Regions from separate parts of the Bradyrhizobium sp. SZCCHNS3002 genome, predicted to be linked through region 1. Evidence: predicted binding sites of a transcription regulator. Region 1 holds the regulator's gene; each other region holds the start of a gene.

Region 1 (3,393 bases):
CGCCGAACGTGCGATCGTGCCCTTCTGGCAGGAACATCGGGTCGTAGCCGAAGCCGGCCGTGCCGCGCGGCGGCCAGACCAGCGTGCCGTCGACCCGCGCCTCGACCTCCTCGACATGGCCGTCCGGCCATGCCACGCACAGCGCCGAAACGAAATGAGCGCCGCGCTGGTCGGCACCCGCGGCGCCGCGCTCCTGCAGCAGGCGCTCGATCCGCGTCATCGCGCCGGTGAAATCCTTGTCCGGTCCGGCCCAGCGCGCCGAATAGATCCCCGGCGCACCGTCGAGGGCGTGAACCACGATGCCGGAATCGTCGGCAAAGGCCGGAAGCTGCGCGGCCTTGGCCGCGGCGACCGCCTTGATGCGGGCGTTGGCCTGGAAGGTCTCACCGGTCTCGTCCGGCTCGCCCAGGCCGAGATCGCCGGCCGACACCGCCTCGACGCCATGGGGGGCGAGCAGCTCGCGCATCTCGGCAAGCTTGCCGGGATTGTGGGTCGCGATGACGATGCGACCGGTGAGCCTGCGGTGCGGACCGTTCACGCGACCGCCATCTTCTGCAGGTCGACCAGCCGCGCGACGCCCTTGCGGGCGAGCGCCATCAGCGCCAGGAACTCGGCCTCCGTGAACGGCGTCTTCTCCGCCGTGCCCTGCACCTCGATGATGCGGCCGTCGCCGGTCATGACGAAATTGGCATCGGTCTCCGCCTCGGAATCCTCAGCGTAGTCGAGATCGAGCACCGGCGTGCCGTTGTAGATGCCGCAGGAGATCGCGGCGACGTTGGCGCGCAGCACCTCGGTCTTGATCATGTTGCGCGACTTCATCCACTTGATGCAGTCGGCCAGCGCGACCCAGGCGCCGGTGATCGACGCCGTGCGCGTGCCGCCATCGGCCTGCAGCACGTCGCAGTCCACCGTGATCTGGCGCTCGCCGAGCGCTTCCAGGTCGATCGCGGTGCGCAGCGAGCGGCCGATCAGGCGCTGGATCTCGACGGTGCGGCCGGTCTGCTTGCCGGCGGAGGCCTCGCGCCGGGTTCGCTCCAGCGTGGCGCGTGGCAGCATGCCGTATTCGGCGGTGATCCAGCCGCGTCCCTGGCCCTTGAGCCAGGGCGGCAGCCGGTCCTCGAGCGTGGCGGTGACCAGCACATGGGTGTCGCCGAACTTCACCAGGCAGGAGCCCTCGGCGTATTTGACGACGCCGCGTTCCAGGCTCACGGCCCGCAGTTCATCCGGTGCACGGCGGCTCGGCCGCATGATTCTCTCCGTGAAAGAGGCGAAAGAGGGTGTTTGACGGCCTTGTAGGAGCCGCGACCGGCAGCGGCAAGGGTTTATCAAGGGCCCGTCGCTCCCGGAGCCCCCTCCTCATGACCGGCTTGCCACCGAGCCGCCGCATGGACACATTATAGGCAGCTGGGAGGAGTGCATCTGGTGGCCCACCACGATCCGATCAACCTGATGACACCGCCGGCCGGTCTGGCGCAGCTGAACGAGCGCTCGCGCGAGATCTTCCGGCAGATCGTCGAAAGCTATCTGGCGACCGGCGAGCCGGTCGGCTCGCGCAACATTTCGCGGCTGATCGCGGTTCCGCTGTCGCCGGCCTCGGTGCGCAACGTCATGGCCGATCTCGAGCAGCTCGGCCTGATCTACGCGCCGCACACCTCGGCCGGCCGGCTGCCCACCGAAGCCGGCCTGCGCTTCTTCGTCGACGCCCTGATGCAGGTTGGCGACATGACGGAGGCCGAGCGGCAGTCGATCCAGAGCCAGCTCGCGGCCGTCGGCCGGGCGCAATCGGTCGAGGCGGCGCTGGATGAAGCGCTGACCCGGCTGTCGGGTCTGACCCGTGCCGCCGCCGTGGTTCTGACCGCCAAATCCAACACCCGGCTGAAGCACATCGAGTTCGTCAGGCTCGAGCCCGAGCGCGCGCTCGTCGTTCTGGTCGGCGAGGAAGGACAGGTCGAGAACCGGGTCCTGACCCTGCCGCCGGGCGTGCCGTCCTCGGCATTGACCGAGGCGTCCAATTTCCTCAACGCCCGGATCAGAGGGCGGACGCTGGCGGAAGCGCGGCTCGAGCTCGAGACCGCGCTGGCGCACGACCGTGCCGAGCTCGACCAGCTGACGCAGAAGGTGATCGCCGCCGGCGTCGCGAGCTGGTCCGGCGGCGACAGCGACGAGCGGCAGCTCATCGTGCGCGGCCACGCCAACCTGCTCGAGGACCTGCATGCGCTCGAAGATCTCGAGCGTGTCCGGCGGCTGTTCGACGATCTCGAAACCAAGCGCGGCGTCGTCGATCTGCTCGGGCGCGCGGAGAGCGCGGAAGGTGTCCGCATCTTCATCGGCTCGGAGAACAAGCTGTTCTCGCTGTCGGGCTCGTCGACGATCGTGTCGCCCTATTCCGACGCCACGGGTCGCATCGTCGGCGTGCTCGGCGTCATCGGTCCGACCCGGCTCAACTATGCCCGGGTGATTCCGACGGTCGATTATGCCGCGCGCCTGGTCAGCCGGCTGCTGGGTGGCTGATGCGTGAGATGGTTAATCCGCGGACGGCGTCTCCGGCGGGCCGGTCAGGCTGCGCTTGATTTTCGACGCTCAAAGCACGATATCCCGCCCCATATCCCCAAACCCGTCAGCCGAACTTGCGAGTCTGTCCATGACCGATCCCGACCTGCATAAGAATGATCCGGAAAACCCGGCGCAGGCCAGCGAACCCGTCGTCTCCAAGCCCTACATCATGCCCGATGATCCCGAGGCCGGCTCGGCAGAGGCCCTGGCCAAGGAGGCGGCCGACGCGCGCGACAAGATGCTGCGCACGCTGGCGGAGATGGAGAATCTGCGCAAGCGGACCGCCCGCGAGGTCGCCGATGCGCGCATGTACGGCATCACCGGCTTCGCCCGTGACGTGCTCGACATCGCCGACAATCTGCAGCGCGCGCTCGATGCCGTGCCGGCGGAGACGCGCGACAATGCCGATGCGGGCCTGAAGTCGCTGATCGAGGGCGTCGAGCTCACCGAGCGTTCGCTGCTCAACACGCTGGAGAAAAACGGCGTCAAGAAGTTCGATCCGACCGGGCAAAAGTTCGACCCCAATTTCCAGCAGGCGATGTACGAGGTGCCGGATCCGTCGGTGCCGTCCGGCACGGTGGTGCAGGTCGTGCAGGCCGGCTTTATGATCGGCGAGCGCGTGCTGCGCCCCGCCCTGGTCGGCGTGTCCAAGGGCGGCGCCAAGGCGGCGCCCGCGGCGAGCAACGATCAGTCGAACAGCGCCGCCTGACGGCGAGCACGGGCACGCATTCTGCGGCCGTCCTGTTGTCGAACGAAGAAGCCACGGGCAGCGATGCCCGTGGCTTCTTGTTTGTCGGCGCGACCTTGTAGTTCGTCTCGCGGCGAGCAGCCGGCGTGATC
Region 2 (3,393 bases), on a different contig from region 1:
AGACCGCGACCTCGAGCACGAACCAGGTGATGAACAGCGGGCTCGGCGTGCGCAGCGCAAGCGCAGCAGCAACGGCGACGGTGTTGATGGCGCCGCCGGCGAACACCGACCAGCAGCCGTAGAGCTCGCCGGTCAATGCGCCGCGGATATCTGATGACACCGGATATCCCGGGTCGGCCAGCCAGCGCGTCACGCGCCAGCGTGGCAAACTGAACGACAAACCATCACCCCGCATTTCAATACCTCCGCGGGGTTGCACTAACCGCGAGGGCACTTAACACGCGTTTATGGAGGTATCGGCGTCTCGCTGCATGCTTGATGCACGGTAAAAATTTACTCCACGTGGTATGCGCAGCTAACAGCGAACTGAAGTTGAATTCTCAGCCCGAGGTCCGCGCACGCGCGCGTTCTTCGGCGACCGGCGCGACCTCCACTGTCGCATTGCCGAGCGCGCGGTCGCGCTCGAACACGAGACGGACGCGCTGTCCGACCGGCGTGAGGCCGATTAGGTTGCGCACCTGCGTGGCGCTGCGCACCGGCATGTCGTTCGCCTTCACGATGATGTCGCCCTTGCGCAGCCCCGCGCGTTCGGCCGGGGAGCCCACGGTGACGTCGGCGACGCGCGCGCCTTGAATGCGGCCATCGGCCGGCGCGTCGAGGTCGAGCAGGGTCACGCCGATGCGGCCGCGATCGACGCGGCCGTTCGCGACGAGCTGCTCCATCACCCGTCGCGCCATGTTGATCGGCACCGCGAAGCCGATGCCGACATTGCCTCCGCCGGGCGAGATGATCGCGGTGTTGATACCGACCAGCTCGCCGCGCAGATTGATCAGCGCGCCGCCGGAATTGCCGGGATTGATCGCCGCGTCGGTCTGGATGAAATCCTCGTAGCCCTGCTTGCCCAGGCCCGTGCGTCCGAGCGCGCTGACGAGGCCGGAGGTGACCGTCTGGCCGAGGCCGAACGGGTTGCCGACCGCGATCACGAAGTCGCCGACCTCGAGCGCGTCGCTGTCGCCGAGTGCGATGGCCCTGAGCTCGATCGGGTCCCTGATCTGCAGCAGCGCGATGTCGGTGGCGGGATCGCGCCCGACCAGGCGGGCGGCGAATTGGCGGCCATCCTTGGTGCGGATCTGCGCTGTCGTGACGTGCTCGACGACGTGATTGGCGGTCATCACGTAGCCGCGCTGCGCATCGACGATAACGCCCGAGCCGGTGGCGCTGATCTGCTTCTCGACCTGCTTGGGGACGTCGAAGAACTCGCGGAACAGCGGGTCCTGGTAGAGCGGGTTGTCCTGGCGGACCTTGCCTTCGACCGAGATGTTGACGACGGCGGGCGTCACCTCCTTGACCAGCGGGGCCAATGTCGGCACCCGGCCGAGCTTGAGATCGGGAATTTGGGCCAAGGCAGGCCCGGTCATCAGGCAAAACAGAATGGCAGGCGCCAGGACGGCCCGGAGAAAAGGCGGAAGCTGCATCGTGATCCCCAACAAGTGCGATCAAGATTTTTTGGCGACGACAGAGCTGGGAAAGCGGCCGGCCCGGTTCAAGAGCCGGGCTGGCAATCGTTCCCCGAGAGTGCCAAAAAATTTGCGTGACCCTCTTGAACGAAAAGTTCGGCTTTCCTAGGTCGTTGCTCGCTCGGGGGCCTGATGGGACCCGAGGCTTGTGACATCGCTGATCTGTGAAGGAGGATGTGCATGCAATTCTGCCCATTGCACGACCGCGTGCTCGTGCGCCGTATCGATGCCGAGGAGAAGACCAAGGGCGGCATCATCATTCCCGACACCGCCAAGGAGAAGCCGCAGGAGGGCGAGATCGTCGCCGCGGGGCCAGGCGCGCGGAATGAGCAGGGGCAGCTGGTGCCGCTAAACGTCAAGGCCGGCGACCGGGTGCTGTTCGCGAAGTGGTCGGGCACCGAGGTCAACATCGACGGCAAGGATCTCCTGATCATGAAGGAGAGCGATCTGCTCGGCATCATCGAAGCTCCCGTGGCGGCGAAGAAGGCCGCCTGATCCCTCAACTGACAGTCATCGAAGGAAAGGAGACGACGAACATGGCTGCCAAGGACGTGAAGTTTTCCACCGATGCGCGCGACCGCATGCTGCGCGGCGTCGACATCCTCGCCAATGCCGTGAAGGTCACGCTCGGCCCCAAGGGCCGCAATGTCGTGATCGAGAAATCGTTCGGCGCGCCGCGCATCACCAAGGACGGCGTCACGGTCGCCAAGGAGATCGAGCTGGAGGACAAGTTCGAGAACATGGGCGCGCAGATGGTGCGCGAGGTGGCCTCGAAGACCGCCGATCTCGCCGGCGACGGCACCACGACCGCCACCGTGCTCGCCCAGGCCATCGTGAAGGAGGGCGCCAAGTCGGTGGCCGCCGGCATGAACCCGATGGATCTCAAGCGCGGCATTGATCTCGCCGTCGACGCGATCGTCGCGGACCTCAAGGCGCACGCCAGGAAGATCACCAGCAACGACGAGATCGCCCAGGTCGGCACCATCTCGGCCAATGGCGACAATGAGATCGGGCGTTTCCTCGCCGAGGCCATGCAGAAGGTCGGCAACGAGGGCGTGATCACGGTCGAGGAGGCCAAGAGCCTCGATACCGAGCTGGAAGTGGTCGAGGGCATGCAGTTCGACCGCGGCTATGTCTCGCCGTACTTCGTCACCAACTCCGAGAAGATGCGGGTCGAGCTCGAGGATCCCTACATCCTGATCCACGAGAAGAAGCTGTCGGGCTTGCAGACCATGCTGCCGCTGCTCGAGGCCGTGGTGCAGTCGGGCAAGCCGCTGCTGATCGTGGCTGAAGACGTCGAGGGTGAGGCGCTGGCGACCCTGGTCGTCAACAAGCTGCGTGGCGGCCTGAAGATCGCGGCCGTCAAGGCGCCGGGCTTCGGCGATCGCCGCAAGGCGATGCTGGAGGACATCGCGATCCTCACCGGCGGCACGACCATCTCCGAGGATCTCGGCATCAAGCTGGAGAACGTGACCCTGTCGATGCTCGGCCGCGCCAAGAAGGTCGTGATCGACAAGGAGAACACCACCATCGTCGACGGCGCCGGCAAGAAGGCCGACATCGAGGCCCGCGCGCAGCAGATCAAGCTGCAGATCGAGGAGACCACCTCCGACTACGACCGCGAGAAGCTGCAGGAGCGGCTGGCCAAGCTCGCCGGCGGCGTCGCGGTGATCCGGGTCGGCGGCGCCACCGAGGTCGAGGTCAAGGAGCGCAAGGACCGCGTCGACGATGCGCTGCACGCCACCCGCGCCGCGGTGGAGGAGGGCATCCTGCCCGGCGGCGGCGTGGCGCTGCTGCGCGCCACCAAGGTGCTCGACGGCGTCAAGACCGCCAATGCCGACCAGAAGGCCGGCGTCGACATCGTCCGCCGCGCCAT
Region 3 (3,393 bases), on a different contig from region 1:
CAGAATCGGCCTTAAGCTGTAGCGCCGATTTGCGGTCGCTGCACCCCCGGTGCGGACACTCGGCCAAAAAGAAGGCCGCCCGGAGGCGGCCTTCCTGAATGTGAGATGTCGAAAGCAGGGCTCAGAAGCCCATGCCGCCCATGCCACCCATGCCGCCGCCGGCCGGCATCGCGGGAGCCGCATCCTTCGGCAGCTCGGCGACCATGGCCTCGGTGGTGACCAGGAGGCCGGCGACCGACGAGGCGTCCTGCAGCGCGGTGCGGACCACCTTGGCCGGGTCGATGATGCCCTTGGCAACCATATCGACATAGTCCTCGGTCTGCGCGTCGAAGCCGAAGGTCTCGGACTTCTCGTCCAGGATCTTGCCGACCACGATCGAGCCTTCGACGCCGGCGTTCTCGGAGATCTGGCGAATCGGAGCCTCGAGCGCCTTCAGCACGATGTTGATGCCGGCCTGGACGTCCGAGTTGGCGTTGGTGATGCGGCCGACCGCCTTCTTGGCGCGCAGCAGCGCCACGCCGCCGCCGGGGACGATGCCTTCCTGCACCGCAGCGCGGGTCGCGTTGAGGGCGTCCTCGACGCGGTCCTTCTTCTCCTTGACCTCGATCTCGGTCGCGCCGCCGACGCGGATCACCGCGACGCCGCCCGCGAGCTTGGCGAGACGCTCCTGCAGCTTCTCACGGTCGTAGTCCGAGGTGGTCTCCTCGATCTGCGCCTTGATCTGGCCGACGCGTGCCTCGATATCGGCCTTCTTGCCGGCACCGTTGACGATCGTGGTGTTCTCCTTGTCGATCACGACCTTCTTGGCGCGGCCGAGCATCTTCACCGTGACGTTCTCGAGTTTCATGCCGAGATCTTCCGAGATCAGCTGACCGCCGGTCAGGATCGCGATGTCCTCGAGCATGGCCTTGCGGCGGTCACCGAAGCCCGGCGCCTTGACGGCCGCGACCTTGAGGCCGCCGCGCAGGCGGTTGACGACCAGCGTGGCCAGCGCCTCGCCCTCGACGTCCTCGGCGATGATCAAGAGCGGACGGCCCGACTGCACCACGGCTTCGAGCACCGGCAGCATGGCCTGCAGGCCGGACAGCTTCTTCTCGTGCAGCAGCACGTAGACGTCGTCGAGCTCGGCGGTCATCTTCTCGGCATTGGTGACGAAGTAGGGCGAGAGATAGCCGCGGTCGAACTTCATGCCTTCGACGATGTCCACCTCGGTGTCGAGCGACTTGTTCTCCTCGACCGTGATGACGCCCTCGTTGCCGACCTTCTGCATCGCCTGGGCGATCATCTTGCCGATCGCGGCGTCGCCATTGGCGGAGATGGTGCCGACCTGGGCGACCTCGGAGGACGCAGCGACCGGCTTGGCGCGCTTCTCGATGTCCTTGATCACGGCGGCCACCGCGATGTCGATGCCGCGCTTGAGGTCCATCGGGTTCATGCCGGCGGCAACGGCCTTGGCGCCCTCGCGCACGATGGCCTGGGCCAGCACGGTCGCGGTGGTGGTGCCGTCACCGGCGGTGTCGTTGGTCTTGGAGGCGACCTCGCGCAGCATCTGCGCGCCCATGTTCTCGAACTTATCCTCCAGCTCGATCTCCTTGGCGACGGTGACGCCGTCCTTGGTGATGCGCGGAGCGCCGAAGCTCTTCTCGATGACGACATTGCGGCCCTTCGGGCCGAGCGTCACCTTGACGGCGTTGGCGAGAATGTCGACGCCGCGCAGCATGCGGTCGCGTGCGTCGCCGGCGAATTTGACGTCCTTGGCTGCCATTTCAAAATTCTCCTGGAGTAGACCTCGACGGCGAGGGGCGTGATCGCCCGTCTGTCGCCGGAACGAGGTTGCAGAGCATTTTCGCCCGGGGCGGCTGATCGCCGCCCCCGACAGGTCGGGATCAGGCGACGACGCCCATGATGTCGGACTCCTTCATGATCAGGAGCTCCTCGCCGTCCAGCTTGACCTCGGTGCCGGACCACTTGCCGAACAGCACGCGGTCGCCGACCTTGACGTCGATCGGGATCAGCTTGCCGCTCTCGTCGCGGCCGCCCGGGCCGACGGCGACGACTTCGCCCTGCGAGGGCTTTTCCTTGGCGCTGTCGGGAATGATGATGCCGCCCTTGGTCTTCTCTTCGGCGTCGATGCGCTTAACCACGACGCGGTCGTGCAGGGGACGAAACTTCGATTTGGCCATGACGGATCCCTTTTGGGGTGCTTGGATAAGTGTTGCTGTCGGAGGAAATCTGAATGCGACCACATTTGACGCCCACTTGGCGCCAACTGGCTCGCAGCCTTAGCAATCGCGCCCTCCGAGTGCTAAAGACCGCTCGGGGAAATATGGCTTGCGGCTGTTCCTGTCAAGCAACGGCCAGCCGTTAAGCCGTTCTTGAGGCTGTTAGGGGGATGTTGTCCGGGGCCAGACATGTTAGTGGAGCGGCGTCGTCATCCGACGTCATTGCTCTGACGAGCGTTTTGCGCTTGGTTGCCGGACGGGGCAGCCACGATTCTGTTCCTAAGGGGATGCCATGACGAGTTCACGGTGCGCGCGGCCGGTTGCCAATCTCGCGATCGCGTCGGCGCTCACGATGCTTCTGGGAGCGTGCACGGGCTTCAGCCTGTCGCCGTCGCCCCCCATGCAGACCGAGGCGCCGGTCGAGCCCGAGGTTCCGGCGACGATCCGCCCCGAGGATCTCGTGGGCAAATGGGGCCTCGCCGCCTACAACAATCCGAATGACCGCGCGCGCACCGAGAAGATGGCTCTGGCGCAGTGCAAACAGCCTTACGTCATCGGGGCAGGCACGTCCGGCGGTGTCGTGATGCATCTGGCCGACCAGGCGACTCCCCAGGAACTGCGCCTGAAGGGGTCGGCCAGCGGCAAGAACTACATCGGCCCGGCCGGACCGCCCGGCGGCGAGCAGGACCGCGAGGTCATCTCCTTCGATGGCCGTGTGCTGATCACCCGCTTCGTCGACAAGGATGCGGCGACCCGTTACCAGACGATGGTCTACGTCCGCTGCGGGCCGCGCGCCTGAGATCCGGGCGATCACCCCGCAAAGGTCGAGAGTCGAACGTAAAACGCCGGCGACAGCGCCGGCGTTCTGTATGGTGACGTTGCCTGGAGCGGTCGCTGGGACTGGCCGCCGACCTCAGTTGAACATCGCGTCGATGTCGTCCTGCGAGGCGTGGCCGACCTCGCCCGCCGCCTTCGGGCCGTTCAGCAGCCTGGCGTCGCCCTCGCGGGTGTCGACGATCGGCGGCACATGCGCCTTGATGGCGTCGACGCCGCCCCAGATGTCCATCATCACCACGATGTGGTGCTCGATGAACTTCATGGTGGTCATGACCTTGTTGATGCGCTGGCCGGTCAGGTCCTGGAAGTTGCAGGCCTCGAAGATCGAGACCAC
Region 4 (3,393 bases), on a different contig from region 1:
ACCGCCGTCCACCGCGTCGCGGATGTTTCCATCCATTTCTGTCGGCTTTACGTCGACAGTTCGACGGTTTTGAAGTCGGCCGGCAGGATCACCTCGAGCAGCTCGACGTCGTCGGAATAGTCGAGGATCATGTGGCGGATCTTCGGCGGCTGGGTCCAGCAGCTGCCCTCCTTCATCAGCGTCTCGCCGACGCCTTCGAGGTAGCTCTTCACCCAGCCCTTGAGCACATAGACCATCTGGAAGTCGACCGCATGGGTGTGCAGCTTGGAGACCTCCTGCGGATTGCACGGTGGCAGCATGCGGATGACATGCGCGCGCGCCAGGCCGTGCGTCGCGTCGGCGATGCCGAGGTCGCGATAATGCGCATAGGCGCGCAGGCCGTCGGCCCTGAAATCCTCCTCGCGGTGATGGCTGATCGCGACCTTCTGCTTGCGCCGGCGCGGCGCCGGTGCTGGCCGCCCCTTGCTCACGAGCGCCTTGCGCGCGGACGGTGCAGCCGCCCTGCCCGGCTTGGCGGCCGTCTTGGCGACAGTCTTCGCCGTCGGCCTTGTCTTTGCGACCTTACGCGGCGCAGCCTTCGCGGCGGTGCGTGATGATGATGTGGTGCTGCGGCTCTTCTTGGCCATGGCGCTCTCCCTGCGAGTCCTCGGGTCAGAGGCTATCACAATTGGGGGGACTCGGCAGAGCTCCAACAAAGGTCGTCATTCCGGGGCGTGCGCAGCACGAGCCCGGAATGACACCGATGGCGGGGTTGTCAGCTCAATGCAGCACGAACACGCCGTCGACGGCGCGCAGCTCGGCGGGCTTGATCAGCTTGGAATGCGCCACGGTGACCGAGTACAGCGGGCCCTCGATCTTCTCCTCCCAGAACGCCAGGAAGTCCTGCAGCGCAGGGAATTTCGGAAACAGGTCGTAGTTCTGCCAGACATAGGTCTGCAGCAGCGAGCGATGGTCCGGCATCCGATACAGGATCTGCGCGGTCGTCAGCCCGTAACCCAGCACCTGTTTCCGAAAGTCCTCGGAAACCTCAACCCTCGACACCATGCCAACCTCCGTTTCTGGAGCGCATGTCCGTGTGGCCAACCGGGGATGGAGCCACCCGGCAACGATGCGCTCACCGCCTAGAAATGTGACGCATGTCCTCAACCCATCTCAAGCTTAAATGTTTAACGACATGTTGAAAAATGCTGCATTAGCAGCCACTTAGCCCAGGTGCTAATACGGGGTTTCGCGGTTCGTTCCGCCTCCGTTAACGCTGTCGGAACGCTTTGGCAGAGCCCGCGATCGACTGCTAATTTTTCTGCTACAAGGCCTTGCCCGGCATAAAACTCTCCCCTAAATCCAGCCCGCGTGCTGGCACTCGCCGGCGCCGACTGCCAAATCTCCAGAAACTGACAATCGCTTCAATACCTTAGGAGGACTGTATGGCTTTCCGTCCGCTTCACGACCGCGTCGTGGTCAAGCGCATCGACGCCGAAGAGAAGACCGCTGGCGGCATCATCATCCCCGACTCGGCCAAGGAAAAGCCCTCGCAGGGCGAAGTGATCGCGGTGGGCCCCGGCGCCCGCGACGAGAGCGGCAAGCTCGTCCCGCTCGACGTTCAGGTCGGTGACCGCGTGCTGTTCGGCAAGTGGTCGGGCACCGAGGTCAAGATCGACGGCCAGGAGCTGCTCATCATGAAGGAGAGCGACATCATGGGCGTTCTCACCGACACCGCGGCCAAGAAGAAGGCCGCCTAAGCGCCGTTGCCCCTCATCCTGAGGAGCCGGCTTGAGCCGGCGTCTCGAAGGATGAGGCCCCAACCACCTCCTCATCTCGTCCTTCGAGACGCCCGCTGCGCGGGCTCCTCAGGACGAGGATCTCGATCAAAACCAGGGAAACCCAATATGTCAGCGAAAGACGTAAAGTTCGGCGTCGAAGCCCGCGACCGCATGCTGCGCGGCGTGGACATTCTCGCCAATGCCGTGAAAGTCACGCTCGGTCCGAAGGGCCGCAACGTCGTCCTCGACAAGTCGTTCGGCGCGCCGCGCATCACCAAGGACGGCGTCACCGTCGCCAAGGAGATCGAGCTCGACGACAAGTTCGAGAACATGGGCGCGCAGATGGTGCGCGAAGTCGCCTCGAAGTCCGCTGACGCGGCCGGCGACGGCACCACCACCGCGACCGTGCTGGCCCAGGCCATCGTCCGCGAAGGCGCCAAGGCGGTTGCCGCCGGCATGAACCCGATGGATCTGAAGCGCGGCATCGACCTCGCGGTCGAGGCGGTCGTTGCCGATCTCGTCAAGAACTCCAAGAAGGTCACGTCGAACGACGAGATCGCCCAGGTTGGCACCATCTCCGCCAACGGCGACTCCGAGATCGGCAAGTTCCTCGCCGACGCCATGAAGAAGGTCGGCAACGAGGGCGTGATCACCGTCGAGGAAGCCAAGTCGCTCGAGACCGAGCTCGACGTCGTCGAGGGCATGCAGTTCGATCGCGGCTACATTTCTCCGTACTTCGTGACCAATGCCGACAAGATGCGCGTCGAGATGGACGACGCCTACATCCTCATCAACGAGAAGAAGCTGTCGTCGCTGAACGAGCTGCTGCCGCTGCTCGAGGCCGTGGTGCAGACCGGCAAGCCGCTGGTGATCGTCGCCGAGGATGTCGAGGGCGAGGCTCTCGCCACCCTGGTCGTGAACCGTCTGCGTGGCGGCCTGAAGGTCGCTGCCGTCAAGGCGCCGGGCTTCGGCGACCGCCGCAAGGCCATGCTGCAGGACATCGCGATCCTGACCGGCGGCCAGGCGATCTCGGAAGATCTCGGCATCAAGCTCGAGAACGTCAACCTCTCCATGCTCGGCCGCGCCAAGAAGGTGATGATCGACAAGGAGAACACCACGATCGTCAACGGCGCCGGCAAGAAGGCCGACATCGAGGCGCGCGTTCAGCAGATCAAGGCGCAGATCGAGGAGACCACCTCGGACTACGACCGTGAGAAGCTGCAGGAGCGTCTGGCCAAGCTCGCCGGCGGCGTCGCGGTGATCCGCGTCGGCGGCGCGACCGAGGTCGAGGTGAAGGAGCGCAAGGATCGCGTGGATGACGCGATGCATGCGACCCGCGCGGCTGTCGAGGAAGGCATCCTGCCGGGCGGCGGCGTCGCCCTGCTCCGGGCCTCCGAGCAGCTCAAGGGCGTCCGCGCCAAGAACGAGGACCAGAAGACCGGCATCGAGATCGTCCGCAAGGCGCTCTCCGCCCCGGCCCGCCAGATCGCGATCAACGCGGGCGAGGACGGCTCGGTCATCGTCGGCAAGATCCTCGAGAAGGAGCAGTATGCGTACGGCTTCGACTCGCAGTCGGGCGACTACGTGAACATGGTGTCCAAGGGCATCATCGACCCGACCAAGGTCGTGCGCG

Evidence for each region. The regulator HrcA, encoded in region 1, represses chaperone genes, less so after heat shock. The targets are predictions, from matches to a motif close to GTTAGCACTCNCNNNNNGNGAGTGCTAAC.
Region 2: a site for HrcA is predicted at 1,555-1,583, ahead of groES (co-chaperone GroES). Genes of this name have one in related genera too.
Region 3: a site for HrcA is predicted at 2,282-2,310, ahead of groES (co-chaperone GroES). Genes of this name have one in related genera too.
Region 4: a site for HrcA is predicted at 1,353-1,381, ahead of groES (co-chaperone GroES). Genes of this name have one in related genera too.

The regions. Positions count from the first base shown of each region.
Region 1 covers NZ_JAUHHY010000025.1:6,245-9,637, forward strand. Annotated here, with positions in the region: gene rdgB (RdgB/HAM1 family non-canonical purine NTP pyrophosphatase) at 1-538, opposite strand, end outside; gene rph (ribonuclease PH) at 535-1,248, opposite strand; gene hrcA (heat-inducible transcriptional repressor HrcA) at 1,423-2,511, shown strand; gene grpE (nucleotide exchange factor GrpE) at 2,642-3,262, shown strand.
Region 2 covers NZ_JAUHHY010000013.1:45,061-48,453, reverse strand. Annotated here, with positions in the region: gene QW845_RS25185 (GGDEF domain-containing protein) at 1-235, opposite strand, end outside; gene QW845_RS25180 (trypsin-like peptidase domain-containing protein) at 381-1,475, opposite strand; gene groES (co-chaperone GroES) at 1,698-2,012, shown strand; gene groL (chaperonin GroEL) at 2,054-3,393, shown strand, end outside.
Region 3 covers NZ_JAUHHY010000005.1:169,802-173,194, forward strand. Annotated here, with positions in the region: gene groL (chaperonin GroEL) at 122-1,765, opposite strand; gene groES (co-chaperone GroES) at 1,887-2,183, opposite strand; gene QW845_RS12615 (hypothetical protein) at 2,515-3,021, shown strand; gene QW845_RS12620 (protein phosphatase CheZ) at 3,136-3,393, opposite strand, start outside.
Region 4 covers NZ_JAUHHY010000003.1:250,955-254,347, forward strand. Annotated here, with positions in the region: gene QW845_RS08275 (cupin domain-containing protein) at 48-626, opposite strand; gene QW845_RS08280 (usg protein) at 760-1,044, opposite strand; gene groES (co-chaperone GroES) at 1,425-1,739, shown strand; gene groL (chaperonin GroEL) at 1,887-3,393, shown strand, end outside.